DNA from 4 places in the Kitasatospora herbaricolor genome. Region 1 is predicted to be linked to each of the others. Evidence: riboswitches for the same ligand, from Rfam matches in the RefSeq annotation. Region 1 holds a riboswitch; each other region holds the start of a gene.
What was found. Region 1 has a riboswitch for cyclic di-AMP ahead of J2S46_RS09095 (transglycosylase family protein). Riboswitches for the same ligand answer to the same signal wherever they lie in the genome.

Region 1 (7,365 bases):
ATGGGCGTCGACGGGTTCCGGATCGACGTCGCGCACGGCATGGTGAAGGCCGCCGGCCTGCCCGACCTCGGCTCGCACGACCAGCTCAAGCTGCTCGGCAACGACGTGATGCCGTTCTTCGACCAGGACGGCGTGCACGACATCTACCGCGTCTGGCGCAAGATCCTGGACGAGTACCCGGGCGAGCGGATCGGCGTCGCCGAGGCCTGGACCCCGACCGTCCAGCGCACCGCCAACTACGTGCGCCCCGACGAGCTGCACCAGGCCTTCAACTTCCAGTACCTCGGCACCCACTGGGACGCCGCCGCGCTGCGCGAGGTCATCGACGTCTCGCTGGACGCGATGCGCCCGGTCGACGCCCCGGCCACCTGGGTGCTCTCCAACCACGACGTCACCCGGCACGCCACCCGCTTCGCCAACCCGCCCGGCGGCACCCAGATCCGCACCGCCGGCGACCGGGAGCTGGGCCTGCGCCGCGCCCGCGCCGCCAGCCTGCTGATGCTCGCCCTGCCCGGCTCCGCCTACCTCTACCAGGGCGAGGAGCTCGGCCTGCCGGACGTCACCGACCTGCCCGACGAGGTCCGCCAGGACCCGTCGTTCTTCCGCCAGGCCGGCCAGGACGGCTTCCGCGACGGCTGCCGGGTCCCGATCCCGTGGTCCGGCACCGAGGCGCCGTACGGCTTCGGCCCGGACGCCGGCGGCCCCAGCTGGCTGCCGCAGCCCGCCGAGTGGGCCGGGCTCAGCGTCGAGGCGCAGACCGGCGACCCCACCTCCACCCTGGAGCTCTACCGCAGCGCCCTCGCCGTCCGCCGGGAGCACCCCGCGCTCGGCGCCGGCACCGAGGTGACCTGGCTGGACGCGCCCGTGGGCGCGCTGGCCTTCCGCCGCGACAGCGAGTCCGGTTCCTTCGTCTGCACCGCGAACACGGGCCCCGAGCCGGTCCGGATCGCGGCCCCGGGCCGTATCCTGCTCTCCTCGGCCGAGGCTGTCGTGCTGGACGGAGAGACCGTTCTGGCGCCGGACAGCACCATTTGGTGGGCGGTGTGACGTGGTTGCAATAGGCTCTGGGATCGTGACTACGGCGCGACTCTCGGACATCGCGGCGCAGGCGGGGGTCAGCGAAGCGACCGTCAGCCGCGTCCTCAACGGCAAGGCGGGCGTCTCCGCCACCACGCGGCAGACCGTGCTGGCGGCGCTCGACGTGCTCGGCTACGAGCGGCCCACCCGGCTGCGCCAGCGCAGTGCGGGGCTGATCGGGCTGATCACCCCCGAGCTGAGCAATCCCATCTTCCCCGCGCTCGCCCAGGTGATCGAGCAGGTGCTCAGCCGCCACGGGTTCACCCCGGTGCTCTGCACCCAGACCCCGGGCGGCTCCACCGAGGACGAACTGGTGGAGATGCTGGTCGAGCGCGGCGTGGCCGGCATCGTCTTCGTCTCCGGCCTGCACGCGGACTCCACGGCGGACCACGACCGGTACGCCAAGCTCATCGGCCGGCAGGTGCCGTTCGTGCTGATCAACGGCTACAGCGAGAAGATCGCCGCGCCGTTCATCTCGCCGGACGACCGGGCCGCCATGTGGATGGCCGTCCAGCACCTGGTGGAGCTCGGCCACGAGCGGATCGGTCTGGCCGTCGGCCAGCGCCGGTTCGTCCCGGTGCTGCGCAAGATCGAGGGCTTCACCGCGGCCATAACGGACCTGCTCGGGGTGACCCGCGAGGAGGCCGAGGGCCTGGTCCACCACACGCTGTTCAGCGTGGAGGGCGGCCACGCGGCGGCCGGCGCGCTGCTCGACAAGGGGTGCACCGCGATCGTCTGCGGCAGCGACATGATGGCGCTCGGCGCGATCCGGGCCGTGCGCCAGCGCGGCCTGGCCGTGCCGCAGGACATCTCGGTGGTCGGCTTCGACGACTCGCCGCTGATCGCCTTCACGGAGCCGCCGCTCACCACCATCCGCCAGCCGGTCGAGGCGATGGCCACCGCGGCCGTCGACGCGCTGCTGGAGGAGGTCGGCGGGAACGCCGCCCAGCGCGGCGAGTTCATGTTCCAGCCGGAGCTGGTGATGCGCGGCTCGACCGGTGCCAGGCCCAACCGCGGCGACTGAGCACGACCGGCCGTCGACCACGACCGGTGGTGGCGCGGCCCGACCCGAACGACAGCAGGGCCCCGAGACGTCCCGTCCAGGACGTGTCGGGGCCCTGCTGCTGTCCGCCGCTCGCAGGACCCGCTCAGCCCTCCTGGGCGGTGGGCCGGTCCGGGGTGACCCGGCGCCCGTCGGCGGCGTCCCCGGTCCGGGCCTCGGTCCGGTGCCCGCGGGCCAGGTAGTCACGGACGATCAGCTCCACCGCGTCCTGCGGGCTGCTGGTGCCGGCGAGCAACATCACCTCGATCGCGAGATCCGATTCGAGCGAGACGGTGATCCTGGCCATGGCGGCTCCTCCTCGGGTACGGAGGGCCAGCATGCCCGCTGGGCGTGGGGTTTGGCCATGACCCGGGAACGGTCCCCGTGCCGCCCCTCGGCCGCCCCTGCGCCGTTTCCGCGTACCCCGTCGCCGGGCACGCCGCCGCCCCGGGGGAGCGACCAGACTCTCCCGGGGCGGCGGCGGTGGTGCGACGGCGTCAGCCGCCGTCCCGCACCGTCCGGTCACACTCGTCCATCTCGGCTCGAACGGGGCCTTGACGGATCAGATCGGACGGTTCGGTGCAATGAGGGCGAAACGGATCCGGATCAGATCCGGCCGGCGAAGTCCGGCGCCCAGTTGGCGATGGTCTCGGTGCGGACACCGGCGCTCGGGTTGGCGGCCTCGACGTAGCTGCCGTTGCCGGTGTAGATCGCCACGTGGTAGACGCCCGAGTCGCTGCCGTTGTTGGACCAGAACAGCAGGTCGCCCGGCTGCAGGCTGTCCAGCGAGACGTGGGTGCTGGCGGCGGCCTGGTCGGCGGCCACGCGCGGGATGGAGATCCCGGCGGCGCGGAAGGCCGCCTGGGTCAGGCCGGAGCAGTCCCAGCCACCGTTGCCGGTGCCGCCGTAGATGTACGCCTGGCCGACCTTCGACTGCGCGAAGGAGACCGCGGCGGCCATGCTGCCGGAGGCGGCGGGGGCCGGGGCGGCGGCGGTCTCGGCGGCCGGGGCGGCGGCTTCGGCGGCGGCCGGCTTGGCCGAGGTGGTCTTGGTGGCGGTGGCCGAGTCGGACCGGTTGAACCAGTCGAACTTCTTGCCGGATTCCGAGCTGTCCGAGGACTTGGTGGCGCTCGCGTCGCCGCCGCCCAGGGCCAGGTGCTGGCCCGGGTAGATGGAGTCGGGGCCCTCGGTCAGGACGGACTTGTTGAGCTCGTAGAGACGCTCCCAGCCACCCTGGACGTGGTTCTTGTCGGCGATGGCGGACAGCCAGTCACCGGCCAGCACGGTGTAGGTGCGGCGGTCGTCCTTGGACCACTGGCCCTGGTGCGACCAGGACTTGTCGCTGCTCCAGGAACCGGCCGAGTCACCCTTGGGGCTGGTGCTCTGGGCGGGGGCCTGCGCGGCCGGCGCGGCGGGCTTCGCCGGGGCGGCGGGGGCCGGCGCGGCGGGCTTGGCGGCGGCCGGGGCGGCGGTGTCCACGGCGGCGGGGGTGCCGCCCTTGGTCAGGCCGGCCTGGACCGAGCAGACCGGCCAGGCGCCGGGGCCCTGCACCGCGAGGACCTTCTCGGCGGTGGCGATCTGCTGGTCCTTGGTGGCGAGGTCGGCGCGCGGGGCGTACGCGGTGCCGCCGAACTCGGCCCAGGTGCTGTTGGTGAACTGGAGGCCGCCGTAGAAGCCGTTGCCGGTGTTGATGCTCCAGTTGCCGCTGCTCTCGCACTGGGCGACCTTGTCCCAGGTGGCGACGGAGGCCGCGCTCGCGACACCGGAGGTGAGGCAGGGGATGGTGAGACCGACGCCTGCCACGCCAACGGCGGCGATCACGCGGCGGGCGGTGCGGCTGGACAGACGGGTGCCGTTGGTGGGCAGCATGAAGATGTTCCTCTCCCACGCCTGCGAGGTGAGCTGTCGGATTCGGGCTGGAGTTGCCCGGCCGTGCTGAGCACGGCTTCACCCCTAGCCCCTGAACCGGTCGTGGACCGGTCCGGGGCGACTTACCTGGGTCCCCCGCGCCTGCCGTGGTGCGAATTCGCGCTGCCAGCGCATCCGACGGCAGGCCTCGGCGTTGCGGATGAACTGGGTCCGTGTGACCACGAACGGGGAGCACGTTAAGCAGAGTTAAGTTCAAACTGCAAACATCTGTGATGCTCATCACATGACCCTTGAAGCCCTTCCGTCCCAGGGGTCGGCATGATCGAAAATGCCCGGTTTCGGGTAAATCCCGTGCTGTCGGAGCGTTCTGCCTGTCCTTCAGCAGGCCGGTCGGCGACCTCTCCGGGAGGTGCGGAGGGCACGGAACCACGACTGCCGGGAGCCCGCAACCGGAGGGCGGAGAGCCGCCTCCGGCGCCGAAGTCCCCGGGGTGCAATCTGGTACAAGGCGACGGTCCGGGATGGAAAGCGACATTTCTTCGTATTCGGGCATTTGCCCTCAAGGCGGTGTGTATCCCCCGACGTGCCGATGTGTTGGCTCAGGGGGAGGGGTGCGGCGGCCGCGACGGCGGGCCGGGGAGCCGCCTGGTCATTTGGCGGCAAATGACAGTAAAAGGTGCATAGCGCCTAAAAGTCCCACGCCTGTCGCAAGCTGAGCCCAGGTCACGGCAGCCCTGACCCCGGCCGGCCCTGCGCCGGCCCGGCGCCGGCACGCGAGGGCAGGGCGTCGAGCGGGAGGCGTCGGGTCACCCGTCTTCCGCGTCCGTGCGGATGGCACCGGGGCGGTCTGCCCTCCGGCGGCCGTCGCCCTGCCCCGGACGTGCCGTCACCGTTCCCCGGTGCATCGGGGCACTCGGAACCGTCCCCTTGTCATGAGGTCGGCCGAGCCGCCGGATTCGCGGCGGAGCCACCGTCACCGGCCGGGGCGCCTGCCGGGCCTTGCTGCCGCACCGCGGAACACGGTCGAAGGGGAGTCAGCTTCCGAAGCGGCATCAGCGGCCGCCCCCCGGGCGGCCACCTGCCGCCGGGGCGTTCCGCCGGTGCCGGCGCCGGGACGTCGCGGGGCACCCCGCCGCGCCGGCGGTCCGTCGGCGAGCCGCTCCCGGTCGCCCCCGTCGGGCCCTCCCCGACCTCGTCCCTGACCTCGACCTCGTCCCCGTCCCGGCCCCCGGCGTCCTCTCGTTACCGCCCGCCCGGCACCGTGCGCCGGACGCCCCGAAGCTCCGGGAACGCCGCAGGGGCCCCGGACGAATCCGGGGCCCCTGCGGGTCGTTCTCACGGCGTGGCGGTCACTCCGCGGCCTGCTCGTGCTCCGGCTCCTGCTCCTGGGCCTGCTCCAGCGCGGCCAGGGCGACCTCAAGGGCGGAGAGGTAGGTGGAGGCGACGAGCTGGCCGACCGTCGGGTACGCGCCGAGCGGGGCCGCGCTGGGGCAGCCGGTCTCCTCCGCGGCGGTGGCGAGCAGCTCGGGGTCGGCCTCCGGGCCGATCACCAGGGGTGCCAGCGCGGGCCGCTGCGAGCCGGTGGCGCGCAGGTGCTCGACGGCCGCGGCCACCGAGCCGGGCACGTCCAGCGCGGCGGAGACGACGGGCACGGCGAGCCGGGCGGCGAGCAGCACACCGGTGATGCCGGCGGCCGCCGCCGCGTCCTCGCCGCCGACGGTGGTGAGCACCACGCCGTCGGCCGCGGTGGCGATGGCGAAGAGTCGGGCGCGGTCGGCGCGGGCCAGCCCCGCCTCGGACAGCCGTACGTGGACGGCCTCGGCCAGCAGCGGGTGCGGGCCGAGCACGTCGGTGACGGTGGCCCCGCTGCCGGCGGCCAGCGCGTGCAGGTCGCTGAGGAAGTCGTGCGGGCCGGTCAGCAGCGGCACCACCACGGGCGCCGGCAGGCCGGCTTCGAGGGCCTGGGCGATCAGCTCGGCCACGGTGGGGCCGGACTCCTCGGCCGAGTCGTCGGCGAGGTACGCGGCGGCGGTCTCGACGCCGGACTGCTCGCTGCGGACGATCGACAGGAGTTCGTCGACGACGGGCCGGGACTCGGGGCCCGCGGTGGCGGGCACGGCGAGCACGAGGGCCGGCGAACCGGCCGGGATCTCGGGGCGCTCGGGTCGACGATGGCGCCCCCGCGCACGGGAGCCTGGAGTGCGGACGGGCAGTGGCGCGCCCGGGATGGCTGCGGTGCTCATGGCGGAGATCGTAGGACATCGGCCCGGCAGAGTCGCAGTCGGCTGCCGATGTCGACCGGCGGCCATGCCGTCATTTCGGGCATAGGGCCCCAAACCTGTCGGGATGGTGGTCTTGTCACCCGGATCTCCCGGGCCCGCGGGCGGCATCCGGGCCGGCGGGTGACATGTATCACACCGGCCGGGCCGACTGACTGTGGGTCACGGGAGTGCGACTCCCGGCAGTGGAAGATCAACATTGCGCGGGGAATTGCCTACGGGCGGTTATCGCGAGGTTTGTGGTTCGGTCAAGTTTGTCCGGTTACATACCGTCGGTCCGGCGGTTCCCCGGCCGGTTGCATCACGGTCGGTGCTTCCTCGTGCACCTGCAATGTCCCGTGCTGATGCACGTGCACTGCGGCTATCATCACGTCAAGTGAGGCGTGTGCCGGGCCGGCAGGGGGCCGGGCCAGTGGATCGCGGCCCGACGTGCCGCGCGCCGAACTGGACGACTACTCCGGTCTCTTCGGGAGATTTCTATGCACCACACGTACAACGGCATGGCGGCTGCGGACCTTGAGGGAGTGGTCTGGCAGAAGAGCCTGCACAGCAATTCCCAGGGCAACTGCGTCGAGTTCGCCGCACTGCCGGGGGGCGATGTCGCGATGCGCAACTCCCGCTTCCCGGACGGTCCGGCACTGATCTACACGCGGGCCGAGATAGCGGCGCTGCTGCTCGGCGCGAAGGACGGGGAGTTCGACCACCTGGCGCTCTGACGCCGGTTCACCGTCGCAGTGTTCCAGGGGGCCGTCGTGGGTGCTGACACCACGACGGCCGTTGTCGTAGGCGGGTGTCCCGGGATCCGTGCCCGGGGGAGACGGCTGTGGTGGCCGTCCCGGGCCCGCCGTGCGCCGGCTGAGGCTCCCGTGGAGCGCGCCGCCCCGTGGCCCGGCCGCCTCGGCGCCGTTCCGGTCGTGGCGTGACCGTACGGAGGTGCCCGCCGGGGAGTTGCCTTGCCGGCCCGCCGCGGCGTCAGGCCGAGCGCCGGTGCCGCCCGATGGCGTCCTGGGCCCGAGCGGCGGCCGGATCCTCGGCCTCGAAGAGCGCCCAGACCACCTTGCCCGCGCCGGCCAGCGGGTGCCAGCCCCAGGAGCGGCTG
Region 2 (7,365 bases), 3.5 Mb from region 1:
GGGGCGCCCGCCGTCCACCGCTCGGCGGCGGTGCCCGGGGCCCGCCCGCGGACCGGTAGGTTCGGAGGGTGACCACGTCTACGGCAGCCCCGAAGCTGATCCTGCTCACCACCACCCACCGGGTCGCCCCCGGTCTGATGTCCTGGCCGGCCTGGGAGGCCCTGCGCGGCGCGGACCTGGTGCTGGCGGCGGACCCGGAGCACCCGCAGCTGGCGGCCGTCCGGCAGGCGGGGGTCCAGGTGGAGATCGTCGAGCGCGGCACCGCCCCGGCGCTGGCCCGCCGGCTGTCCGCCGGGTCCGAGCGGGTCACCGTCTGGCTGGGCAGCCCGGACGGCGACCCGGGCCTGACGGACGCCCTCGCCCGCCTCGCGGTCGAGGAGGCCGGGGCGGTGCCCGAGATCGAGCTGCTGCCCGGGTCGTACGACCTGCCCGGCGCGCGGCTGCTCGACCTGGCCTCGGTGATGGACCGGCTGCGGTCGCCCGGCGGCTGCCCGTGGGACGCCGAGCAGACCCACGCCTCCCTGGTGAAGTATCTGGTGGAGGAGGCCTTCGAGCTGGTCGAGGCGATCGAGGAGGGTGACCGCGAGACGCTCCGCGAGGAGCTGGGGGACGTCCTGCTGCAGGTGTTCTTCCACTCCCGGATCGCCGAGGAGCACCCCGAGGACCCGTTCTCGATCGACGACGTGGCGGGCGACATCGTCGAGAAGCTGATGTACCGCCACCCGCACGTCTTCGGCGACGTCGAGGCGGAGGGGACGGCCGCGGTCGAGGCGAACTGGGAGCAGCTGAAGGCGGCCGAGAAGCAGCGCGAGTCCGTCCTGGACGGCGTGCCGGCCGGCCTGCCGGCGCTGGCGTACGCGGCGAAGCTGGTCTCCCGGGTGCGGCGTGCGGGCTTCACCGCCGTGCCGGACGCCCCGTACGAGCTGCCGGCGGAGCTGACCGCGGAGTCGGCGGGCCGGCTGCTGCTCGCGGTGGCGCAGCGGGCGCACGACGCCGGCGTGGACGTGGACGCGGCGCTCCGGGCGAGTGCCCGCGGCTACCGCCGGGAGGTCCGGGCGGCGGAGGGCCTGACGGACTGAACCGGGCGGACTGACACCGGCGGCCCCGGCGCGCGGCGGCACGGGCGCGGGTAGCCGGCCGCACGCGGTGCGGCCGGTCGGGATGGGGCGGGGCCGGCCTCAGCCGCGCTCGGTGCCCGCGGCGGTGCCGGTGAGCGCCTGGTCGTCCGCGGCCCGGCGCTGCGGCGGGATGACCTCGCTGATCGCCTCGCCGACGAGGGCGAGCAGTTCGGCGAGCCGGTCGAGGTGGTCGGGCAGCTCGGCCAGCGAGACGATCCGCTCGCCGTCGGGCCCGGCCACGCAGAACAGGTCGATCGGGCCGAGGTGCTTCTCCGCGGTGTCGACCAGGGCGGCCACGTCGCTGGGGCGGTGGATGTCGCCGCACACCCCGACCACCGGGCAGCCCGGGCGGTCGAGTTCGGCGGCGAGGTCCTCGGCCCGGTTGGGGTGCTGGTCGGCGATGAGCACCCCGGCGGCGCCGGCGGCCGTGAACCGGCGGGCCAGGTCGGCGCCCGAACCGCCGTCCAGTACCGCGATGACCACCACTGCCCCGGCTACCCGCATGGGTGCGCTCCTCCCTGTGGGCGACACCGCACCGGCGCCCACCAAAGACATGTCGGAGGATCCTAGGCACGTCACGACCCTCCGCAACAGGGATTACCCATCAGGTGACCAGGCTCACGCCTGCCGGCCACCGGATACGGTCAGGACATGCCGGATCAGCCGAACCCCGCCCAGCCTCCCCTCTTCACGTGGGAGTTCGCCGCCGACCCCTACCCCGCGTACGCGTGGCTGCGCGAGCACTCCCCGGTGCACCGCACCACGCTGCCGAGCGGGGTGGACGCCTGGCTGGTCACCCGGTACGCGGACGCCCGGCAGGCGCTGGCCGACGGCCGGCTCTCGAAGAACCCGGCGCACCACAGCGAGCAGGCGCACCGCACCGGGCGGGTGGGGATCCCGGGCGAGCGCAGCGCCGACCTGATGACGCACCTGCTGAACATCGACCCGCCGGACCACACCAGGCTGCGGCGGCTGGTGTCGAAGGCGTTCACGCCGCGCCGGGTGGCGGAGTTCGAGCCGCGGGTGCAGCAGCTGACCGACCGGCTGATCGACTCCTTCGCCGGGCGCGGCTCGGCCGACCTGATCCACGAGTTCGCCTTCCCGCTCCCCATCTACGCGATCTGCGACCTGCTCGGCGTCCCGCCGCAGGACCAGGACGACTTCCGCGACTGGGCGGGCATGATGATCCGGCACGGCGGCGGTCCGCGCGGCGGGGTGGCCCGCGCGGTGAAGCGGATGCGCTCCTACCTGCTGGAGCTGATCCACCGCAAGCGGGCCGACCTGGGCGACGACCTGATCTCCGGGCTGATCCGGGCCAGTGACCACGGTGAGCACCTCACCGAGAACGAGGCCGCCGCGATGGCCTTCATCCTGCTGTTCGCGGGCTTCGAGACCACGGTCAACCTGATCGGCAACGGCCTGTACGCCCTGCTGCGCCACCCCGGGCAGCGGGCCCTGCTGCAGGACTCGGTGGCGGCGGGGGAGACCGGGCTGCTGGCCACGGCGGTGGAGGAACTGCTGCGCTACGACGGTCCGGTGGAGCTGGCCACCTGGCGGTTCGCGACCCACCCGCTGACGATCGGCGGGGTGGACATCCCGGTCGGCGACCCGGTGCTGGTGGTGCTGGCGGCGGCGGACCGCGATCCGGCGCGTTTCGCGGACGAGAACACCCTCGACATCGCCCGGAAGGACAATCCGCATCTCGGTTTCGGCCACGGGATCCACTACTGCATCGGCGCACCGCTGGCCCGGCTGGAAGGCCAGGCCGCGCTGGCCACGCTGCTCACCCGGCTGCCTGATCTGCGGCTTGCGGCGGAACCGGAGGAACTTCGCTGGCGTGGTGGGCTGATCATGCGTGGGCTTCGTGAACTCCCGGTCGAATTCACTCCGGCGAAGGCGCTCTGACCGGCCGGGAAACGCTGACGGCGTGTCGGACAGGATCGCTCACGGACGCTCAGAACACGCATCAATACGGACAAATGGGCGTGGTTTGTGAACGATCCGCCGACTGTCGTAATTTCCGTGTGATGTATGCGATATGAGCTTGTGATTGATGTGAGGATCTGTCTACTCTCCCTGGTGTTCGCAGCTGCGAACACCCGTGCGCGGAACGCCGAGTCCTGCCCGCCGCGCGTCCGGGAAACCGACCAGACCCTTGGGCAGGGGCGGGGGACCCAGGATTTTCTGCCGTTCCCCACGGCTTGGGGTGAAGCCGCATCAGGTGGAAGAAGGATTCCGCCCGAGGCGGCCGGGCCACCTCCCGGTCCGAACCCGACAGCTCACCTCGCAGGCGTGCGGAGAGGGACATGTCCATGCTGTTCGTTGGTAACGGTCGTCACCGTCGTCGTACCCAGGCCGAGAAGGCGATCGCCGTGGCGGGCGTCGCCGGGGTCGGACTCGCGATGCCGCTCCTCGCCGCCACCGGCGCCCACGCGGCCCCCGTGTCCGTCTGGGACAAGGTCGCCCAGTGCGAGAGCGGCGGGAACTGGAGCATCAACACCGGCAACGGGTACTACGGCGGACTCCAGTTCAGCCAGAGCACCTGGAAGGCCTACGGCGGCGGCCAGTACGCCCCGCAGGCGCACAAGGCCAGCAAGGGCCAGCAGATCGCCGTCGCGGAGAAGGTCCTCTCCTCGCAGGGCCCGGGTGCCTGGCCGGTCTGCTCGGTCAAGGCCGGCCTGACGAAGGGCGGCGCCTCCGCCCAGGTCGACACCGCCGACGCCACCACGCAGAGCGCCTCGCAGGACGCCGGCACCCGGAGCGTGCAGCCCGCTCCCGCCGCCAAGCCCGCCAAGCCGGCGCAGTCGAAGCCGGCCCGGGCCACCCGGGCGAAGGTCTCGACGGACGGCCAGGGCTCCCCGTCCGGCCGCGGCGAGGCCCAGGACCCGGACTTCTCCGGCCGCACCGGCTGGGACGCGGCCAACAAGGTCTTCTGGTACCAGGTGGACGGCGGCTGGCACTGGACGAGCCACCAGGACGTCTACGACCGCCACGCCGACGACGACACGCCGCAGGCCCGTACCGCCGCCGCGGCCGCCCCCGCGGCCGAGGCCGCTCCCGCCGCGCCGGTCACCCCCGCCGCCGCGACGACCGGCCGGGCCTACACCGTCCAGCCCGGCGACACCCTCGGCGGGATCGCCGGCAGCCAGGGCGTGGCCGGCGGCTGGGGCGCGCTGTACGACGGCAACCGCACCGTGGTGGGCGGCGACCCGGACCTCATCCTGCCGGGCCAGGTCCTGAACCTCGGCTGAGCACGGCGCGCGGGGCCGTGCCGTCCGGTACGGCCCCCTTCGCCCCCTTTCGCCCCGCTCCGGGTGCATCCCGTGGGGCATCCAGGTGAACTACCGGCGGGTAGCCGGGCCACACGCTGAGACGGGACCGAGGTCGACGTGGCCGGGAGAGCCCGTGCGGTTAGGCTCTGGTCGTAACGACTCCGCAATCGTCCGCCGGACTCCACAACGGTCCGCGGATACCTGCTTCCGCTAGGAGATGCCTCGTGCCGTCCATTGATGTCGTCGTAGCCCGTGAGATTCTCGACTCGCGTGGCAACCCCACGGTCGAGGTCGAGGTCGGCCTCGACGACGGCAGCACCGGCCGTGCCGCTGTCCCGTCCGGCGCCTCCACCGGTGCCTTCGAGGCGCTCGAACTGCGCGACGGCGACAAGAACCGCTACTTCGGCAAGGGCGTGGAGAAGGCCGTCCTGGCCGTCATCGAGCAGATCGGCCCGGAGCTCGTCGGCTACGACGCCACCGAGCAGCGCCTGATCGACCAGGCCATGCTCGACCTGGACGCCACCCCGGACAAGTCCTCGCTCGGCGCCAACGCCATCCTCGGCGTCTCGCTCGCCGTGGCGCACGCCGCCTCCGAGGCCTCGGACCTGCCGCTGTTCCGCTACCTCGGCGGTCCCAACGCGCACGTCCTGCCCGTCCCGATGATGAACATCCTCAACGGCGGCTCGCACGCGGACTCCAACGTCGACATCCAGGAGTTCATGATCGCTCCGATCGGCGCGGAGTCCTTCTCCGAGGCCGTCCGCTGGGGCGTCGAGGTCTACCACACGCTCAAGGGCGTGCTGAAGGAGCGCGGCCTCTCCACCGGTCTGGGCGACGAGGGCGGCTTCGCCCCGAACCTGGACAGCAACCGCGAGGCGCTCGACCTCATCGTCGAGGCCATCAAGAAGGCCGGCTACGTGCCCGGCAAGGACGTCGCGCTGGCGCTGGACGTCGCCGCCTCCGAGTTCTTCAAGGACGGCGCCTACCAGTTCGAGGGCAAGGGCCTCACCTCGGCCGAGCTCATCGACTACTACGCCGACCTGGTCGCCTCGTACCCGCTGGTCTCCATCGAGGACCCGCTGGACGAGCAGGACTGGGACGGCTGGAAGGCCATGACCGTCAAGCTCGGCGACAAGGTCCAGCTGGTCGGCGACGACCTGTTCGTCACCAACCCGGTCCGCCTCGCCAAGGGCATCGAGACCGGCACCGCCAACGCGCTGCTGGTGAAGGTCAACCAGATCGGCTCGCTCACCGAGACCCTGGACGCCGTCGAGCTGGCCCAGCGCAACGGCTACCGCTGCATGATGTCGCACCGCTCCGGCGAGACCGAGGACGTCACCATCGCCGACCTCGCCGTCGCCACCAACTGCGGCCAGATCAAGACCGGCGCCCCGGCCCGCTCCGAGCGCGTCGCCAAGTACAACCAGCTGCTGCGCATCGAGGAGATCCTCGACGACGCCGCCGAGTACGCCGGCCGGGGCGCCTTCCCGCGCTACAAGTACGAGGCCTGATCCCGCCACGAGGGCCGACGCCCTCGGCGGGAGACGCCCCCGGAGCACGGGGGCGGACACACAGCCGCTGCACCGGTGCCCCGGCTCTCACCCCGTAGGGTGGGGGCCGGGGCACCGGCGCGACCAGGAGGGGTAACGGGAGATGGCAGGCTGGAAGATTCCGGGCTTCGCGGCGCGCCCGCGATTCACGAGCCGGGCGACCGTGCTCGTCCTGGTGCTCTGCTCCCTGGTGGCGATCCTCGCCTACCCCACCCGCCAGTTCATCTCCCAGCGCTCGGAGATCTCCGCCCAGCGCGCCCGGGCCGAGCACGCCCGGCAGCAGGTCGAGCAGCTCCGCCGGGAGAAGGCCCGCTGGCAGGACCCGGAGTTCGTCAAGGCGCAGGCCCGGGCCCGGCTGCACTACGCGATGCCGGGGGAGACCCCGTTCATCTCCGTGGACCCGGCCGCCGGCGCCACCAAGTCCTCCTCCTCGGCCGGCGCAGCCGGCCCGGCGAAAGCCGCCAAGCCCTGGTACGCGAGCGTCTGGGACTCCGTGGACGCCGCCGACACGGCCGCCCTGGCCCCGCCCGCGGCCCCGGCCGCCGCCCCCGCCCCTGCCCCCGCTAGAGACAGCTCTCCCCATGACCACTGAGAACACCCCCTCCGCCTCCGCCGCCACCCCCGGTGCGGCCGTCGCGGACTCCGACGTCGCCGCGATCGCCGCCCAGCTCGGACGGGTTCCGCGCGGCCTGCGCGGCGTCGCCCACCGCTGCCCCTGCGGCAACCCGGACGTCGTGGAGACGGCCCCCCGCCTCGCGGACGGCACGCCGTTCCCCACCCTCTACTACCTGACCTGCCCCAAGGCCGCCTCGCTGATCGGCACCCTGGAGGCGGACGGCGTGATGAAGGAGCAGACCGCCCGGCTCGCCGAGGACCCGGAACTGGCCGCCGCCTACCGGTCGGCGCACGAGGACTACATCGCCCGCCGGGACGCGATCGAGGTGCTGGAGAACTTCCCCAGCGCCGGCGGCATGCCGGACCGGGTGAAGTGCCTGCACGTGCTGGTCGGCCACTCGCTGGCGGCCGGGCCCGGGGTCAACCCGCTCGGCGACGAGGCGATCGGGATGCTGGAGGACTGGTGGGCCAAGGGCCCGTGCGTCTCCGCCGCCGAGGTGGCCGAGAGCGCCGCCCGGGTCGCCGAGCAGCGGGCCACCGCCGAGGACCACGCGGCCGTGATCGCCGCCAAGGAGCAGCTGGCGGCCGAGCGCGCCGCGAAGAAGCGCGCGGCCGAGGAGGAGGGCGCATGACCACCACCAGGGTGGCCGCGATCGACTGCGGCACCAACTCGATCCGCCTGCTGGTCGCCGACCTCGACCCGGAGACCGGTGCGATCACCGACCTCGACCGCCGGATGGTCATCAACCGGCTCGGCCAGGGCGTCGACCGGACCGGCCGGCTCGCCCCCGAGGCGCTGGAGCGGACCTT
Region 3 (7,365 bases), 3.1 Mb from region 1:
CAGGGGCGGCCATGACGATCATCGGACCACGCGCCGGGACGGCCCGCATCCGGGGCGGCCCGGCGGCGTGGTCCGCCCGCCGGGCCGCCCCGGACGGCGGGACCGCCGCCCCGGAGGCCGGCTCAGCCGCTCCGGACGCAGGCTCAGCCGCCCAGCAGGCCGCGGATCGCCAGCCGGTTGACGTTGGTGACGGCGCGGACCAGCAGCGGGGTGAGGAAGACCAGCACGAGGCCGACCGCGGACATCCCGGCGATCTGCGCGGGCGACTCGACGAAGTACTGGTAGTGGCGGCCGTCCTTGGTGAAGTCGAAGAGCTGGTAGCCGGGCCACGGCGTCCAGCGGGCGAAGACCCAGTGGTAGAGCGGGTAGGCGGCGACCACCCACCCGGTGACCAGGAAGGTCAGCGACAGCGTGAAGCTGACGATCGCCCAGGGGAACATCAGGACCAGGTACAGCACGGCCTTCCAGCCGGCCGCGTCGCCGAGGCGGCCGGTGACGCCGGCCCAGAAACCCGGCCGGGCCGGGCGGACCGGCGCCGGGTCGGCGACGTCCAGGGCGAGCAGGCCCCGGGCGCGGGCGCGCTCCAGGGCGCCGAAGCCCCGGGCCGAACCGAGCAGCGCCACCAGCACCGGCAGCCCGACCACGGTGACCAGGGTGCCGAGTCCGAGCGAGAACAGCGTGACGGCGACGGCGAACCCGGCGACGGCGATCGGCAGCCCGGCGAGGGTGAACCCGACCTCGCCGAGGTACGAGCGGCTGAACGGCGCCCGCCAGAACCCGGGGGCCGGGCGGTCCCCGCCGCCCCGGGCCGGGCGGTGGGCCCGGTAACCGTCGTACTCGCCGCCCTGTGCGCTGCTGCTGATCATGGCCGCCTCGGTCCCTCGTGGTGTCCTGGTGCGCTTCCTGCTGACACCTCAACGGTCCCGCGGACGGCCCGGCGGCGGTATCCGGCCCACCGCCCGGTCCGGGGTGGGGTTAACCCCCTGCACGGGTCACCCCCCTACACGCCGCCCCGGTCGGCCCACTCGTCCTCCAGCAGCGAGTACTGCAGGGCGTCGTGCCAGGTCCCGCGCAGGTAGAGGTCGTGCCGGATCCGGCCCTCCAGCTGGAACCCGGCCTTGGTCAGCACCCGGGAGGAGGCGGTGTTGGCGGGATCGACCCGGGCGTAGAGCCGGTGCAGCCCGAGCGTGCCGAAGCCCAGGCCGCAGAGCAGCCGGGTGATCTCACTGGCGTAGCCCAGGCCCCAGGTGTCGCGGCGCAGCGCGTAGCCGACGAAGCCGGCCCGCTGGGGCTCCACCCCGAGCACGGCGTTGCCGATCGGCACGGCGTCCTCGCCGTCCTCCAGGCGGGTCACGGCCAGCCGGTAGGTGCTGCGCGGATCCTTCTCGGCCTCTTCGAGGTAGAGCTCGATCTGGTCGGCGCAGGTCTCCCGGTCGCGTGGTTCGAAGGGGAGGTATCGGGCCGTCTCGGGATCGCCGAAGACGGCGTGCAACGCGTCGATGTCGCCGGGGGTGTGGTGGAACTCGCGGATGACCAGACGCGGGCCGGTGAGCAGTACGGGGACCATGTCCGCCAACGGTACAGCGGCTACCGTACGTCACATGAACGACGATGACCTGCGGCTCGCCCCTCGTACCCGGACCGCCGAGCTGACCGCCTGGGCGCGGGCCCAGGACCGCGAGCCGGTGGCCGAGGGCCCGCTGCGGGCGGTGCTGACGCTGCTCGAACTCGGCGGCGGCCGGATCCGCGACGGCTGGCCCGAGCTGACCTCGGCCGCCGTCGAGCACCTGCTGTACGAGCGGCTCTACCTGTACGTGCAGCCGGCGCCCGGCGAGGACCCGCTGGCGTACGGCGCGGCGATGCGGCTGCTGACCGACCATCAGCGGGCGGCGAAGCGCCTGAACGCCAAGCGCCAGGAGCGGCTGCTGGCCGAGGCCGAGTGGCAGGGCGAGGTGGCGGCCGGCCTGCTGCGCCGCGCGGACCTGGTGACCTGGCCCCGGCTGTACACCCTGCTGCTGCGCGCGGACGGCGTGCCGCCGGACGACCCGGCGGCGGTCCGGGCCTGGCTGGACGCGTTCCGCGAGCTGGCGCCGGAGGAGCGGCTCGCGGCGTACGAGGGGCTGGAGGACGCCGGCGCGCTGGACCGGGTGGACGGCGACGGCGGCTGGGGCCCCACCCGGCTGATGTCGGTCGGGATGGCCACCGACGGCGCCCGGATGCTGCTGGAGAACGGGCTGATGGAGCGCAGCTACCGGAACCTGGCCGAGCTGAACGCGCTGGGCCGGCCGATGCCGCGGGAGCTCGCCGGGGACTTCGAGTCCTTCGAGGCGGCGGCGGCCGTGGAGGCGATGCGGCTGTTCGGCGAGTGGACGGTGCCGGGGCTGCCCCGGCTGCTGGTGGAGGAGTACCCCGATCTGGCGCCGGAGCCGGGACCGGAGGAGATCGAGGCCTACCTGGCGCAGCTGCCGCAGGATCCCGCGGGCGAGGACGGCGCGGACGGCCAGGACCAGTGGGCCGCGGAGGACCAGTGGGCCGCGGGGGAGGAGTGGACCGGCGAGGAGCAGTGGGCCGGCGAGGGGCCGGCCGAGGAGCCGGAGGCGGACCGCCCGGGGCAGTGACGGCCCGCCGGTCCCGGCGTCGGCCGGGACCGGGACGGTCCGTCAGGGCTCGGCGCCGCCCGGCAGGGGGCGAGGCCGGCGTCGCTGCCCGTCAGGGGGTGAGGCCGCGCTGCTCCAGCCAGCTCTCCGGGTCGACGGGGGCGCCGCCGTCCGGGCGGACCTCCAGGTGCAGGTGCGGGCCCGTCACGTTGCCGGTGGCGCCGACCTTGCCGATCTGCTGGCCGGGCACGACCTTGCCGGAGGCCTTGATGATCGAGGAGAGGTGGCAGTACCAGATCTCGGTGCCGTCGGGCAGGGTCTGGATGATCCGGTAGCCGTACGAGCCGGACCAGCCGGCCGAGGTGATGGTTCCGGAGCCGACCGAGTACACCGGGGTGCCGGTGGAGGCGGCAAAGTCGAGGCCGGTGTGCAGGTGCGACCAGTACGAGGCGCTCTGCCCGTAGTGGGCGGAGAGGAAGTAGTCGCGCACCGGCAGCTGGATCGCGGCGAGCTTGGCCTTCTCGGCGGCCTCGGCGGCCTTGCGGGCCTCCTCCTGCTGGGCGGCGCGCTTGACCTCGGCCTCCTTGGCGGCCTGCAGGCGGGCGCCCTCCTCGGCGGCGGTGCGCTGGCTGTCGGCCTGCTGCTGGATGCGGGCGGCAAGGGCCAGGCCGGGGTCGGCGGAGAGCACGGTGGTCTCGTCCGGCGAGACCACGGCGGGCGCGGCCGCGGGGGTCGCGGAGGCGAATCCGGTGGCGCCGAGGGTGGCGGCCACGGCGGTGACGCCGAGCAGGGGGCCGGTCCCGCGGGTCTGACGGGGCATCCGGTGCCGGTTGCTGTCGGCCGGCTGCGGCGGCGCGGTCTCGTCCGGGCCCTCGCCGTACGCGCCGCCGTAGGCGGGCGGCCAGGGGTGGTCGAGCAGCTGGGTGCCGGTGGAACCGGACGGGTGTGCCGGAGAGTGCGACGACGCCACGGAGGCGCGCTCCTTTCCTTCCTTCGCGCCTACCGGGTTAGCTGACGGGTTCGGAGCAGGAAGGTCTCCTACGGCCGGGCCTGGGCCTGGCCGATTCACCCCAAGGAACGGTGGTTCCCCGGCTCCCTGACCTGCTCCGGGGAGCAGGCCGTGCGGGATTAGGCGAGCGCACGGTGCCGTGGTCACGGCGTTTCCGACCGCGCTGCGTTATCAAACGTTAATCCTAGGAGCCCCTGATTCCAAGCCGTCCAGGCGGGAGAGTCAACATTTTCATGGGGCGGAATGGGCGATTTGGCATGGTTACCGTCCGGCGGCACTACGGATCGTGAACAGGCGTCAACAAACCGCACCTGAATCTGAGTACCCGTACTCATGTGCGCGACATGACGCTTGGCCATCCTGGCCGCATGAGCACCTCGATGCAGTCACGTACCACGGCGGCGTACTACGTCCAGGCCGTGCTGTCCTTCGCGATCTCCGGCGGCGCCCTGGCCGTCGGCATCGCCTACCTGCCGGTAGGCGCATGGACCAGGGCCTTCCTGGGCATCGGCCTGCTGTACACGGTGACCTCCTCGTTCACCCTGGCCAAGGTGATCCGCGACCGCCAGGAGAGCACCGAGATCGTCACCCGGGTCGACCAGGCCCGACTGGAGAAGCTGCTGGCCGAGCACGACCCCTTCAAGGTGGAGGGCATCTGACGCCCGGCCGGACCGGCGCGGGGAGCGCCGCACCCCGGCGGCGGGACGGGCCCGGCGCGGCCGGCGGCGGCCGGCCGCGGGCCGGGCGGGACGGACACCGGAAGCCTCCTTGACAGCTAAGGCTATTAGCCTTAGCTTTATGGCTATCGGCATCTCGCCGACGGCACGGCCCACAGGCCAAGGAGGCCCGCGATGTCCACCACTCCTCTCGCGACCCGTTACCTCGACGTCCCCGGCGGGCGGATCGCCTTCGACGACACCGAGCACGGCAGCGGCGCACCGGTCCTCCTGATCCCCGGCATGCTCGACTCCCGCTCCGCCTACCGCCACCTGCACCCGCTGCTGGCCGGGGCCGGCCACCGGGTGATCACCATGGACATCCGCGGCTTCGGCGAGTCCTCGATCGAGTGGGACGACTACACCCCCGCCGCCATCGCCCAGGACGCCCTGGCCCTGCTGGACCACCTCGGGATCGAGCGCGCCGTCCTGGTCGGCAGCTCCTACACCGGCGCCAGCGTGGTCAAGGTCGCCGGGGACGCCCCCGACCGGGTCGCCGGGATCGCCCTGCTGGACGCCTTCGTCGAGAACCTGCCGCCGACCGCCTTCCAGCGCGGCCTGGTCAAGGTGCTCGGCACGGCCGTGATCCAGTTCCCCGCCTTCTGGGGCATGTACCAGAAGCTGGCCTTCCCCACCGCCAAGCCGGCCGACTTCGCCGAGTACCGCGCCGAGCTGGTCGCCTCGCTGCGCACCCCGGGGCGGAAGACCGCCACCCGCGGCTACGTCCGCGGCGACTCCGCGCCGGTCGGCTGGTCGGCCGCGGTGACCTGCCCCGCGCTGGTCGTGATGGGCAGCAAGGACCCCGACTTCCCCAAGCCCGAGGTGGTCGCCGACCGCCAGGCCGCCGCGCTGAACGCCCGCAAGGTGATGATCGAGGGCGCCGGCCACTACCCGATGGCGGAGTTCCCGCAGGCCACCGCCGACGCACTGGTGCCCTTCCTGGCCTCGCTCACCGAGTCCCGGCCCAGCACCGCCGACACCCAGGGCTGAGCCGCCCCGCGCCCGGCCACCGCGCGCGGGCCGCCTTCCCCCCACCGCACCGCACCCCCGGTGCCGCACCACCCCACTGGAGGCCCCCATGCCACGCGCCGGACTGACCCCGGACGCCGTCGTCGCCCACGCGCTCGGCCTGATCGACGACCAGGGCCCGGAAGCCCTCACCCTGGCCGCCGTCGCCGCCCGGGCCGGGGTCGCCACGCCGTCCCTGTACAAGCACGTCCCCGGCGGCCTGACCGAGCTGCGCCGGCTGATCGCCGTCCGGGTGACCGAGGAACTGGCCACCCGGCTGGCCAAGTCGGCGGTCGGCCGCGGCGGGGACGACGCGGTGGAGGCGGTGCTGCGCGGCTACCACGCGTACGCCGTCGAGCACCCCAACCGCTACAACGCCCTGCCGCAGGCCCCGCAGCCCGACGACGAGCTGACCAGGGCCGCCGCCGAGCTGGTCGAGGTGCTGGTCGCCGTGCTGCGCGACTACGGGCTGCAGGGCCCCGAGGTGATCCACGCGGCCCGTACCGTGCGCTCGGTCGCGCACGGCTTCGCCTCGCTGTCGATCGCCGGCTCCTTCCAGCGCTCCGAGGACCTGGCCGTCACCCAGGACCGGCTGATCGGGGTCCTCACCAGCGGGCTGCGGGCCTGGCCGGCCGCCTGACCACCCGCGCGGACGCCCCCGGGAGCCGACCGCCACCCCCCGGGCCCCGTTCGCCGCGCCGACGGCGCCATCAGGCACCCGAACGGAAGCAAACGGACTCTGTCACCGGACCGATCACACAGGCGGTCGGTGCCGGCCGTCGGCCCCCGGGGAAGGCAGCCGTGCCGGCCGCCGGTGCCGGTGGCCGCTGGTCATGGTCCGGCGTCTTGGACCCCCTTTCGCGAGTTCAGCAAATAGGATGAAGAAATTACGTTCGCCCTAACGGCGTCACCCCCCTGCGGAACGGAAAGGCCGGGTAGCCCGATGGACCTGACCTCCCCGTGGCTCCCCCCCTCCGAGGACGAGAGCCGCAGCCCGCTCACCGGCCCCGTCGCCCGCAGCCCGATGCGCTGCGTGCGGTTATTGCTGAACTGCTCCGGCGCCGCGGAACTGCTCGGCACCATCCTGGCCGAGGGCCCCGCCTGGATCACCGGCGAGGGCAACGCGATCTACCTGCTCGACTCCGCCGGAATGCTCCGGCTGACCGCCTCGCACGGCCTGCCGGAGTGGGCCCACGAGCGCTACGGCACCGTCGACCCGGCCGGCGACCTGCCCGCCGCGATGGCGCTGCGGCTGCGCCGCCCCTACCTGCTCAGCCCCGAACGCACCAGCATCGACTACCCCAACCGCAACTCCGGCATGGGCACCGGGATGGTCGCCCTGGTCACCCTGCCGATGATCGTCGACGAACGGCCGATCGGCGTCCTCGCCCTCGCCCTGGCCCACCGCGGCACCGTCCCGCGCCGCGACCTGGACGTGCTGGAGACGATCGGCGAGGCCTGCGCCCACCGGCTCTCCCACCTGCTCGACCACGTGCACGCGAGCACCCGCGCGCCCAAGGGCGTCCGCACCCACGACCCCGCCGGCGGCGACCCCGCGCCGCTGGCCCACCCGCTGCTCTCGCTCGCCGTCCACGCGGCCGGCGCCGGCGCCTTCGAACGGGACCTGGTCACCGGCGAGACCTTCTGGGACGCCCAGGCCTACCGGGTGGTCGGCCTTCCGCCGCCGCCCGGGAACCGGTCCGCCGAGGCCCCCGACCTGTCCCGGATCGTCCACCCCGAGGACCTGCCCGACGTCCAGGCCGGCCTCGCCGACGCGCTGGCCGGCGGCGGCCCCTACCGGCTCGCCTACCGGGTGCTGCGCCGCGGCGGCGGCGTCACCCGGATCCGGGAGAGCGGCGAGGTGATGCTCGACATCCACGGCCGGCCGGTCCGGATAGCCGGACTGCTGGTCGACCGCGACCGCACCGGCGCCCCCGAGGACCGGCCGCCCGACGCCGGCCCGGAATCCCCAGCGGTCGGCGCCCGCTCCGCGCTGCTGCTCGCGCTGACCCGCACCCTCTCCCGCGCGATCACC
Region 4 (7,365 bases), 190 kb from region 1:
CGGCGCTGTGGCACGGCCGCGACCCGGCCGTGCTCCCGGCCCTGATGGACGCCGCCGACGTCCTGCTGCTCGGCGCCGACGAGGCCGAGGCCGTCCTCGGGACCGGTGACCCGCAGGCGCTGCGCGCCCGCTTCCCCTCCCCCGCCACCGTGGTGGTCAAGGACGCCGACCGGCTGGTGACCGCCGTCGGCCGGGACGGCACGGCGGTCGGCGAGGCCGCGCTGACCGTGGAGGTGGTCGAGGCGACCGGTGCCGGCGACGCCTTCGCCGCCGGCTACCTGGCCGGCACCCTGCGCGGCCTGGACCAGCGCCGCCGCCTGCGGCTGGGCCACCTCAGCGCCGCCTGCGCCCTGACCGCACCCGGCGACCAGGCCGAGCTGCCCGCGCGCGAGGTGGTCGCGGCCCTGCTGGACGCCTCGGCCGGGGACTGGGCCGCGACCCGGGTCTCGGCGGATGGCATCGTGTCCCCGGTACTTCCCGCGCTCCCGTCCCGGCAGGGCGCGTCCCCCGTGGTTGGAGCGAGATGAGCCAGACCGTCACCCGTGCCCTGCGCCTGCTCGCCGAGCTCGGCGAGGGTGAGCGCTCCCTCGACCAGCTGGCCGAGCTGCTCGGCGTGCACAAGACCACCGCGCTGCGCCTGCTGCAGAGCCTTGAGGAGGAGCGTTTCGTCTACCGCGACGCGGCGTACCGCTACCACCTGGGCGCCGGCCTGTTCGCGCTCTCCAGCCTGGCGCTGGAGCAGCGCGGGGTGCGCCGGGCGGCGGCACCGCACCTGGCGGCGCTGAACTCGGCGACCGGCCAGACGGTCCACCTGGCCGCGTACGAGGGCGGCGAGGTGGTCTACATCGACAAGTACGACTCCCGGCACCCGGTGCGGATGTACTCGCGGATCGGCCTGCGGGCGGCGCTGCACTGCGCGGCGGTCGCCAAGGTGCTGCTCGCGGACCTGCCGGTGGCCGAGCGCCGCCGGGTGGTGGCGGGCATCGACTTCACCCCGTACACCGCCAACACGCTGACCACGCCCGAGGCACTGCTGGCCGAGCTGGACACCGTCGCGGCCCGCGGCTGGGCGCAGGACCACGCCGAGCACGAGTCCTTCATCAACTGTGTGGCGGCGCCGGTCCGGGACGCCACCGGCCGGGTGGTGGCGGCCGCCTCGATCTCGGTGCCCGACGTGGTGCTCCCGTACGAGCGGGTGCTGGAACTGCTGCCCCAGCTGCTGGCCACGGCCCGGGCGGTCTCCGCCGACTGCGGGCTGCCGCCGGGCACCGCCTGACCCGGCCTCACCCGACCGACCAGCCTCACCCGGCCAACCGGCCGCCCCCCCACCCACACCCGTCCGCGCCGCGCCGCCCGCACGACCCGGCGCCGCACCAGCCCCGACCGACCGAGGAACCCCCCGAAGATGAGCGAGCACCCCACCATGAGCGACAAGGTCGAGATCCGTACCGACGGCGCCCCCGCCCCGGCCTGGATGTTCTCCCAGGGCGTCCGCAAGGGCCCGATCCTCCAGGTGTCCGGCCAGGGCCCGCAGGACCCGGCGACCGCCGAGTACCTCTTCCCCGGCGACGTGAAGGCGCAGACCCGGCGGACGCTGGAGAACGTCAAGGCCATCGTCGAGGCCGGCGGCGCGACCGTCGAGGACGTGGTGATGTTCCGCGTCTACCTCACCAAGCGCTCCGACTTCGCGCTGATGAACGAGGTGTACGCCGAGTTCATCGACGAGAACATCAAGCCGGGCGGCGTGAAGCCCTGCCGCACGACGATCTTCTGCGAGCTGCCGCAGGAGCCGATGCTGGTGGAGATCGACGCCCAGGCCGTGATCGGCTGACGGACGGCGGGACGCCGCGGCCGGGCCCCGGACGGCAGGACCGTCCGGGGCCGCGCCGCGCCCGCCGCCCCGCCCGTCCCGGCCGGTGGCGCCGCCGGCCACCCGGACGCCCGCTCCGGTGGCGGGCCCGCCGCACCGCGCCAAAGCTGGGTTGACCTGCTCCCCGCCCAGGAGGCCCGGCCATGTCCGACACCACCGTGACCGAGGCCGTGCCCGCGCCGCCCTCTCCACCCTCGCTGAGCCGGCGCCAGACGAACGTCGTCTTCCTGACCATCGTGCTCGGCATGCTGATGGCCGCCCTCGACCAGACCATCGTCTCCACCGCGCTGCCCACCATCGTGGCGGACCTCGGCGGCGGCGGTCACATGGCCTGGGTGGTGACGGCCTACCTGCTGGCCGAGACCGTCGCCACGGTGCTGGTCGGCAAGTTCGGCGACCTGTTCGGCCGCAAGATCGTCTTCCAGGTGAGCGCGGTGATCTTCATCGCGGGCTCGGTGGTCTCCGGCGCGGCCAACGGCATGGCGGTGCTGATCATCGGCCGGGCGGTGCAGGGCGTGGGCGGCGGCGGGCTGATGGTCACCGCGATGGCGCTGATCGCGGACGTCATCCCGCTGCGCGAACGCGGGAAGTACCAGGGCGCGCTGGGTGCCGTCTTCGGCGTCACCACGGTGGTCGGCCCGACCCTGGGCGGGCTGTTCACCGACCACGCCTCCTGGCGCTGGTGCTTCTACGTCAACATCCCGATCGCCGCGGTGATGATCGTGATGGCCGCCCGGACGATCCCCTCGGTCCGCGCCGCCGTCCGCCCGGTCATCGACTACCTCGGCATCGTGCTGATCGCGCTCGGCGCCAGCGGCCTGGTGCTCGGCCTGGAGTGGGGCGGCAACGAGTACGCCTGGAGCTCGCCCGTGATCATCGGGCTGTTCACCGGCTCGGTGCTGCTGCTGGTGGCCTTCGTCCTGGTGGAACTGCGGGCCCCGGAGCCGATGCTGCCGATGCACCTCTTCCGCAACTCGGTCTTCACGGTCTGCTCGGTGCTCAGCTTCATCGTCGGGTTCGCGATGCTCGGCGCGATGACCTACCTGCCGACGTACCTGCAGTTCGTCGACGGCGTCTCGGCCACCGGCTCGGGGGTGCGCACCCTGCCGATGGTGGTGGGCCTGCTCGGCATGTCGGTGCTCTCGGGCGTGGTGGTGAGCCGCACCGGCCGCTACCGGATCTTCCCGATCCTCGGCACCGCCGTGATGGCGCTGGGCCTGTACCTGATGTCGACGATGGGTCCGGACACCGGCGTCTGGCTGGAGTCCCTGTACATGTTCGTCCTGGGGCTCGGCATCGGTCTGGCCATGCAGGTGCTGACCATCGCCGTCCAGAACACCGTCCCGTACCACGAGCTGGGCACCGCGACCTCCGGCGTCACCTTCTTCCGGACGCTCGGCAGCTCCTTCGGCACGGCGGTGTTCGGCACCCTCTTCACCAACCAGCTGGGCCCCAACCTGGAGGAGGCCTTCGCGCAGTCCCCCGGCGTGCCGCCGGCCGCGGTGCAGAGCCCGCAGGCGCTGCGGGAGCTGCCCGCCGACGTGGCCCAGCCGTTCGTCCAGGCCTACGCCGACACCATCAACTACGTCTTCCAGTGGGTGGTGCCGGTCGCCCTGGTGGGCTTCGTGGTGGCCTGGTTCCTGAAGGAGGTGCCGCTGCGGGACAGCGCCCGGGCCGGCGCCTCCGACATGGGCGAGGCCTTCGGCGCACCGGACAGCGGGGACGCCGACCGGCAGCTGGAGCGGGCGCTCGCCAACCTGCTGCGCAAGGCCAAGGGACGGCCGGAGATCGGGCGCCGGCTGCTGGCCGACTCGGGCAGCACGGTCGGCCCGGACCAGGCCTGGATGCTCGGTCAGATCTACTGGCGCACCAAGCTCCAGGGCGGAGCCACCCTGCTGGCCATCGCGACCGCGCACCACATGCCGGAGGAGGTCGTCCGGCCCGCGGCCGAGCGGACCCTGCGCGCGGGCCTCGCCGAGAGCGAGCACGGGGTGCTGGCGCTCACCCCCCGGGGCGAGCGCGAGGTCGAGCGCCTCGCCGAGGCCTGGCGACACTGGATCGACCGGCACCTGGACGACTGGGACGTCACCGACCCCGCCGACCGGGCCCGGCTCGACCGCGCGGTCGAGGCCATCGCGACCAGACTGTACGAGGACGACCAGGTGCACCGGGAGAGCGTGCCGGCCTGACCGGAGGAAAGGTGCCGCCGGAAATCCCCCCCCCCCGAGGAAACGCGAACTGGCCGGGCCCGCAGCGATGAGCGTTCGCTGCCGGCCCGGCCGGTGTTCAACTACCGCGGCGCATCAGGCCGCGAGGGTTCGTACCCGGTGTCAGATGCTGACGCCGTGCGCACGGAGGTAGGCGATCGGGTCGATGTCCGAGCCGTACTCCGAGCCGGTGCGGATCTCGAAGTGCAGGTGCGGGCCGGTCACGTTGCCGGTCGCGCCGGAGAGACCGATCTGCTGGCCGACGGTCACGGTCTGGCCGACCTTGACGCCGATCGAGGAGAGGTGGGCGTACTGGGCGTACTTGCCGTCCGCCAGCTTGATCTCGACCTCGTTGCCGTAGGCGCCGCCCGGGCCCGCCTTGACGACGGTGCCGGCCGCGACGGCCTTCAGCGGGGTGCCGGTGGCGGCGACGAAGTCGGCACCGGTGTGGTGGCCGCTGGACCACATGGAGCCGGCCACGCCGTAGGCGGTGCCGAGGCGGGCGCCGGCGATCGGCGCGGTGTAGCCGGAGGTGCTGGCGGCCGCGGCCGGGGCCGGGGTGACGGCCGGCTTCGGCGCGGTGGTGGCGGCGGGCTTGGGAGCCTCGACCGGCTTCGGGGCCTGAGTGGCCTTCGGGGCCTCGGCGACCTTGGGCGCCTGAGTGGCCTTCGGGGCCTGAGTGACCTTCGGGGCCGGGGTGGCCTTCTTGGCCGGCGCGGAGTCGGAGGAGGTCTTCGGGGCCGGGGCGGCGGCGGGCGCCTGGGCGGCGGCCTTGCCGACCACGAGCTGCTGACCCGGGTAGATCAGGTTCGGGTTGGCGCCGACGACCGAGCGGTTGGTCTCGTACAGCGCGTGCCACCCGCCGTCGACGTTCTTCGCCGCGGCGATCTTCGACAGGGTGTCACCGCCGACCACCTTGTAGGTCTCGTCGACGGCGGCGGCCGGCGCGGCGGCCGGGGCCGCGGCGGGGGCGGTCTCGACGGCGGCGGCCTTGACGGCCACGGCGTCGGCGCTGGTGGCACCGGTCCAGGTGGTGGACTGCGACTTGGCGGCCGGGACCTCGTGCGCCGAGGCGCTGACGGCGGTCACCAGGGGAAGGGCGAGAACCGCGCCGGTCACACCGGTGGCGATGCCGATCCGGGCGAGACGGGGCAGACGGTTACGACGGTGCTTTGCCTGTGCGGGCATGGGGTATTTCCTCTCCGACGCCTGCGAGGTGAGCTGTCGGGTTCGGGCTGGAGTTGCCCGGCCGCAAGCGCGGCTTCACCCCAAGCCGTCCCGGCTGACGGGACGGCGACTTACCTGTGGGTCCCCCACTCCTGCCGTACAGAGTTCGTTCGAAGCCCCCGGGCAGCGGCAGGACTAGGCGTTCCACCCGGCGGGCCCACCCGGACATTGGCCGGGCGGTCGCTGAAGCAAAGCCCATCGGCCCGGGTTAATCAATGTCGATCACATTCACCTCCGGAAATTCACAAAAATCCCAGGGAATTCAGTGACTCTCCGAATGATCGACTGTGCAGTACGTGCACAATCCAATCGCGCTGAGCGACCGTCCGACCCCCCTGCGCCGACATTCTCGGCCCTGCGTCCACCACCGCACACGCTCAGCCACCACCCGGACGCGCCGCCGGTGACCCTTGTCACGTAGGCCCCCCGGGCGCAGGATCGAGCCGTGGAAACCGACGCCGCCGGCGCACTCAGGATCGGCACCCCGCAGGGGCGCTGGGTGGTGCTGGCCACGGTGCTCGGCTCCAGCATGGCCATGCTGGACGGCACCGTCGTCAACGTCGCCCTGCCGCGGATCGGCGAGGACCTCGGCGCCTCCTTGGCCGCCCTGCAATGGACTCTGAACGCCTATCTGCTCACCCTGGCCGGGCTGATCCTGCTCGGCGGGGCGCTCGGCGACCGGTACGGCCGGCGCCGGGTCTTCCTGATCGGCGTCTGCTGGTTCGCCGTCGCCTCCGCCGTCTGCGCGGCCGCCCCGAACGTCGGGGTGCTGATCGCGGCCCGCGCCCTGCAGGGCATCGGCGGCGCGCTGCTCACCCCCGGATCCCTGGCGATGCTGCAGGCGACCTTCCGGCCCGACGACCGCTCGGCGGCGGTCGGCCTCTGGTCCGGCCTCGGCGGGGTCGCCGCGGCGGTCGGCCCCTTCCTGGGCGGCTGGCTGGTGGACGGCCCGGGCTGGCGCTGGATCTTCCTGCTGAACGTGCCGTTGGCCGCCGTGGTGCTCGCCGTCTCGCTGCGGCACGTACCGGAGAGCCGGGACGAGAGCGCCACCGGCAGCTTCGACATCGCGGGGGCGGTGCTGGCCGCGCTCGCCCTCGGCGGGGTGACCTACGCGCTGACGGCCGCCGGCGAAGGGCTCTCCCCCGCGGTCTGGCTCTCCGGCGCCGCCGGGCTGCTGCTCGGCGCGGTGTTCATCGCCGTCGAACGGCGCACCGCGTCCCCGATGCTGCCGCTGGAGCTGTTCTCCTCACGCCTGTTCACCGCGGTGAACCTGGTCACCCTCTGCGTGTACGCGGCCTTCAGCGGCGTGTTCTTCCTGCTGGTGGTGCAGCTCCAGACGGTCTCCGGCTTCACCCCGCTGACCTCCGGGCTCGCCCTGCTGCCGATCACAGTGCTGATGCTGGCGCTGTCCGCCCGGGCCGGTCGGCTCGGCAAGCGGATCGGCCCCCGGCTGCCGCTGTTCCTCGGGCCGCTGATCTGCGCGACGGGCGTGCTGCTGATGCTGCGGATCGGCCCGGACGCCTCCTACTGGACGGAGGTGCTGCCGGCCACCACCGTGATGGGCTGCGGGATGGTCCTGCTGGTGGCGCCGCTCACCGCGACGGTGCTGGCCGCGGTGGAGGTGCGCCGGGCCGGGATCGCCAGCGGCGTCAACAACGCGGCGGCCCGGGCGGCCGGCCTGCTCGCGGTCGCGGCGCTGCCCGCGCTGTCCGGGCTGAGCGGCGACGCCTACCAGGTGCCGGACTCGGTGGACGCGGCCTTCCGGACCTCGATGCTGATCTGCGCCGGACTGCTGGTCACCGGCGGCCTGCTCGCGCTGGCCACCGTCCGCGGCAACGTGCTGGCCCCCGAGGACCACCCGGTCGCCGAGCCGGACGCGGCCTGGTCCTGCGGCGCCTGCGGACCGCCGATCGATCCGGGGCACGAGCGCCCCGGAACGCCTCGGGGCCCTGCCGCGGGGAACGCGACAGGGCCCTGAGAAAACTGACGACAGGTCAGAGAATGTCACCGGGCGCGTACTTGGCGGCCTCCGGGTGGGCGGCCGCGACCGCCTCGATCCGG

Region 2: another riboswitch for cyclic di-AMP. It lies ahead of J2S46_RS24380 (LysM peptidoglycan-binding domain-containing protein); the one in region 1 lies ahead of J2S46_RS09095 (transglycosylase family protein).
Region 3: another riboswitch for cyclic di-AMP. It lies ahead of J2S46_RS22570 (M23 family metallopeptidase); the one in region 1 lies ahead of J2S46_RS09095 (transglycosylase family protein).
Region 4: another riboswitch for cyclic di-AMP. It lies ahead of J2S46_RS08325 (M23 family metallopeptidase); the one in region 1 lies ahead of J2S46_RS09095 (transglycosylase family protein).

Annotation. Positions count from the first base shown of each region.
Region 1 covers NZ_JAUSVA010000002.1:2,007,007-2,014,371, reverse strand. Annotated here, with positions in the region: gene J2S46_RS09110 (glycoside hydrolase family 13 protein) at 1-1,047, shown strand, start outside; gene J2S46_RS09105 (LacI family DNA-binding transcriptional regulator) at 1,073-2,101, shown strand; gene J2S46_RS09100 (hypothetical protein) at 2,226-2,426, opposite strand; gene J2S46_RS09095 (transglycosylase family protein) at 2,726-3,988, opposite strand; cyclic di-AMP (ydaO/yuaA leader) riboswitch at 3,992-4,150, opposite strand; gene J2S46_RS09090 (sirohydrochlorin chelatase) at 5,337-6,230, opposite strand; gene J2S46_RS09085 (DUF397 domain-containing protein) at 6,746-6,982, shown strand; gene J2S46_RS09080 (ATP-binding protein) at 7,239-7,365, opposite strand, start outside.
Region 2 covers NZ_JAUSVA010000002.1:5,484,810-5,492,174, forward strand. Annotated here, with positions in the region: gene J2S46_RS24365 (nucleoside triphosphate pyrophosphohydrolase) at 69-1,079, shown strand; gene J2S46_RS24370 (SDR family NAD(P)-dependent oxidoreductase) at 1,179-1,622, opposite strand; gene J2S46_RS24375 (cytochrome P450 family protein) at 1,770-3,023, shown strand; cyclic di-AMP (ydaO/yuaA leader) riboswitch at 3,253-3,425, shown strand; gene J2S46_RS24380 (LysM peptidoglycan-binding domain-containing protein) at 3,425-4,369, shown strand; gene eno (phosphopyruvate hydratase) at 4,615-5,901, shown strand; gene J2S46_RS24390 (FtsB family cell division protein) at 6,044-6,532, shown strand; partial or broken gene J2S46_RS24395 (DUF501 domain-containing protein) at 6,529-7,187, shown strand; gene J2S46_RS24400 (Ppx/GppA phosphatase family protein) at 7,184-7,365, shown strand, end outside.
Region 3 covers NZ_JAUSVA010000002.1:5,072,058-5,079,422, reverse strand. Annotated here, with positions in the region: gene J2S46_RS22590 (hypothetical protein) at 1-13, opposite strand, end outside; gene J2S46_RS22585 (sensor domain-containing protein) at 144-866, opposite strand; gene J2S46_RS22580 (GNAT family N-acetyltransferase) at 1,001-1,567, opposite strand; gene J2S46_RS22575 (hypothetical protein) at 1,602-2,618, shown strand; gene J2S46_RS22570 (M23 family metallopeptidase) at 2,710-3,567, opposite strand; cyclic di-AMP (ydaO/yuaA leader) riboswitch at 3,580-3,742, opposite strand; gene J2S46_RS22565 (YiaA/YiaB family inner membrane protein) at 3,975-4,265, shown strand; gene J2S46_RS22560 (alpha/beta fold hydrolase) at 4,458-5,312, shown strand; gene J2S46_RS22555 (TetR/AcrR family transcriptional regulator) at 5,401-5,970, shown strand; gene J2S46_RS22550 (SpoIIE family protein phosphatase) at 6,274-7,365, shown strand, end outside.
Region 4 covers NZ_JAUSVA010000002.1:1,819,007-1,826,371, forward strand. Annotated here, with positions in the region: gene J2S46_RS08305 (sugar kinase) at 1-527, shown strand, start outside; gene J2S46_RS08310 (IclR family transcriptional regulator) at 524-1,276, shown strand; gene J2S46_RS08315 (RidA family protein) at 1,406-1,831, shown strand; gene J2S46_RS08320 (MDR family MFS transporter) at 2,014-4,059, shown strand; gene J2S46_RS08325 (M23 family metallopeptidase) at 4,201-5,265, opposite strand; cyclic di-AMP (ydaO/yuaA leader) riboswitch at 5,269-5,419, opposite strand; gene J2S46_RS08330 (MFS transporter) at 5,750-7,282, shown strand; gene purB (adenylosuccinate lyase) at 7,299-7,365, opposite strand, start outside.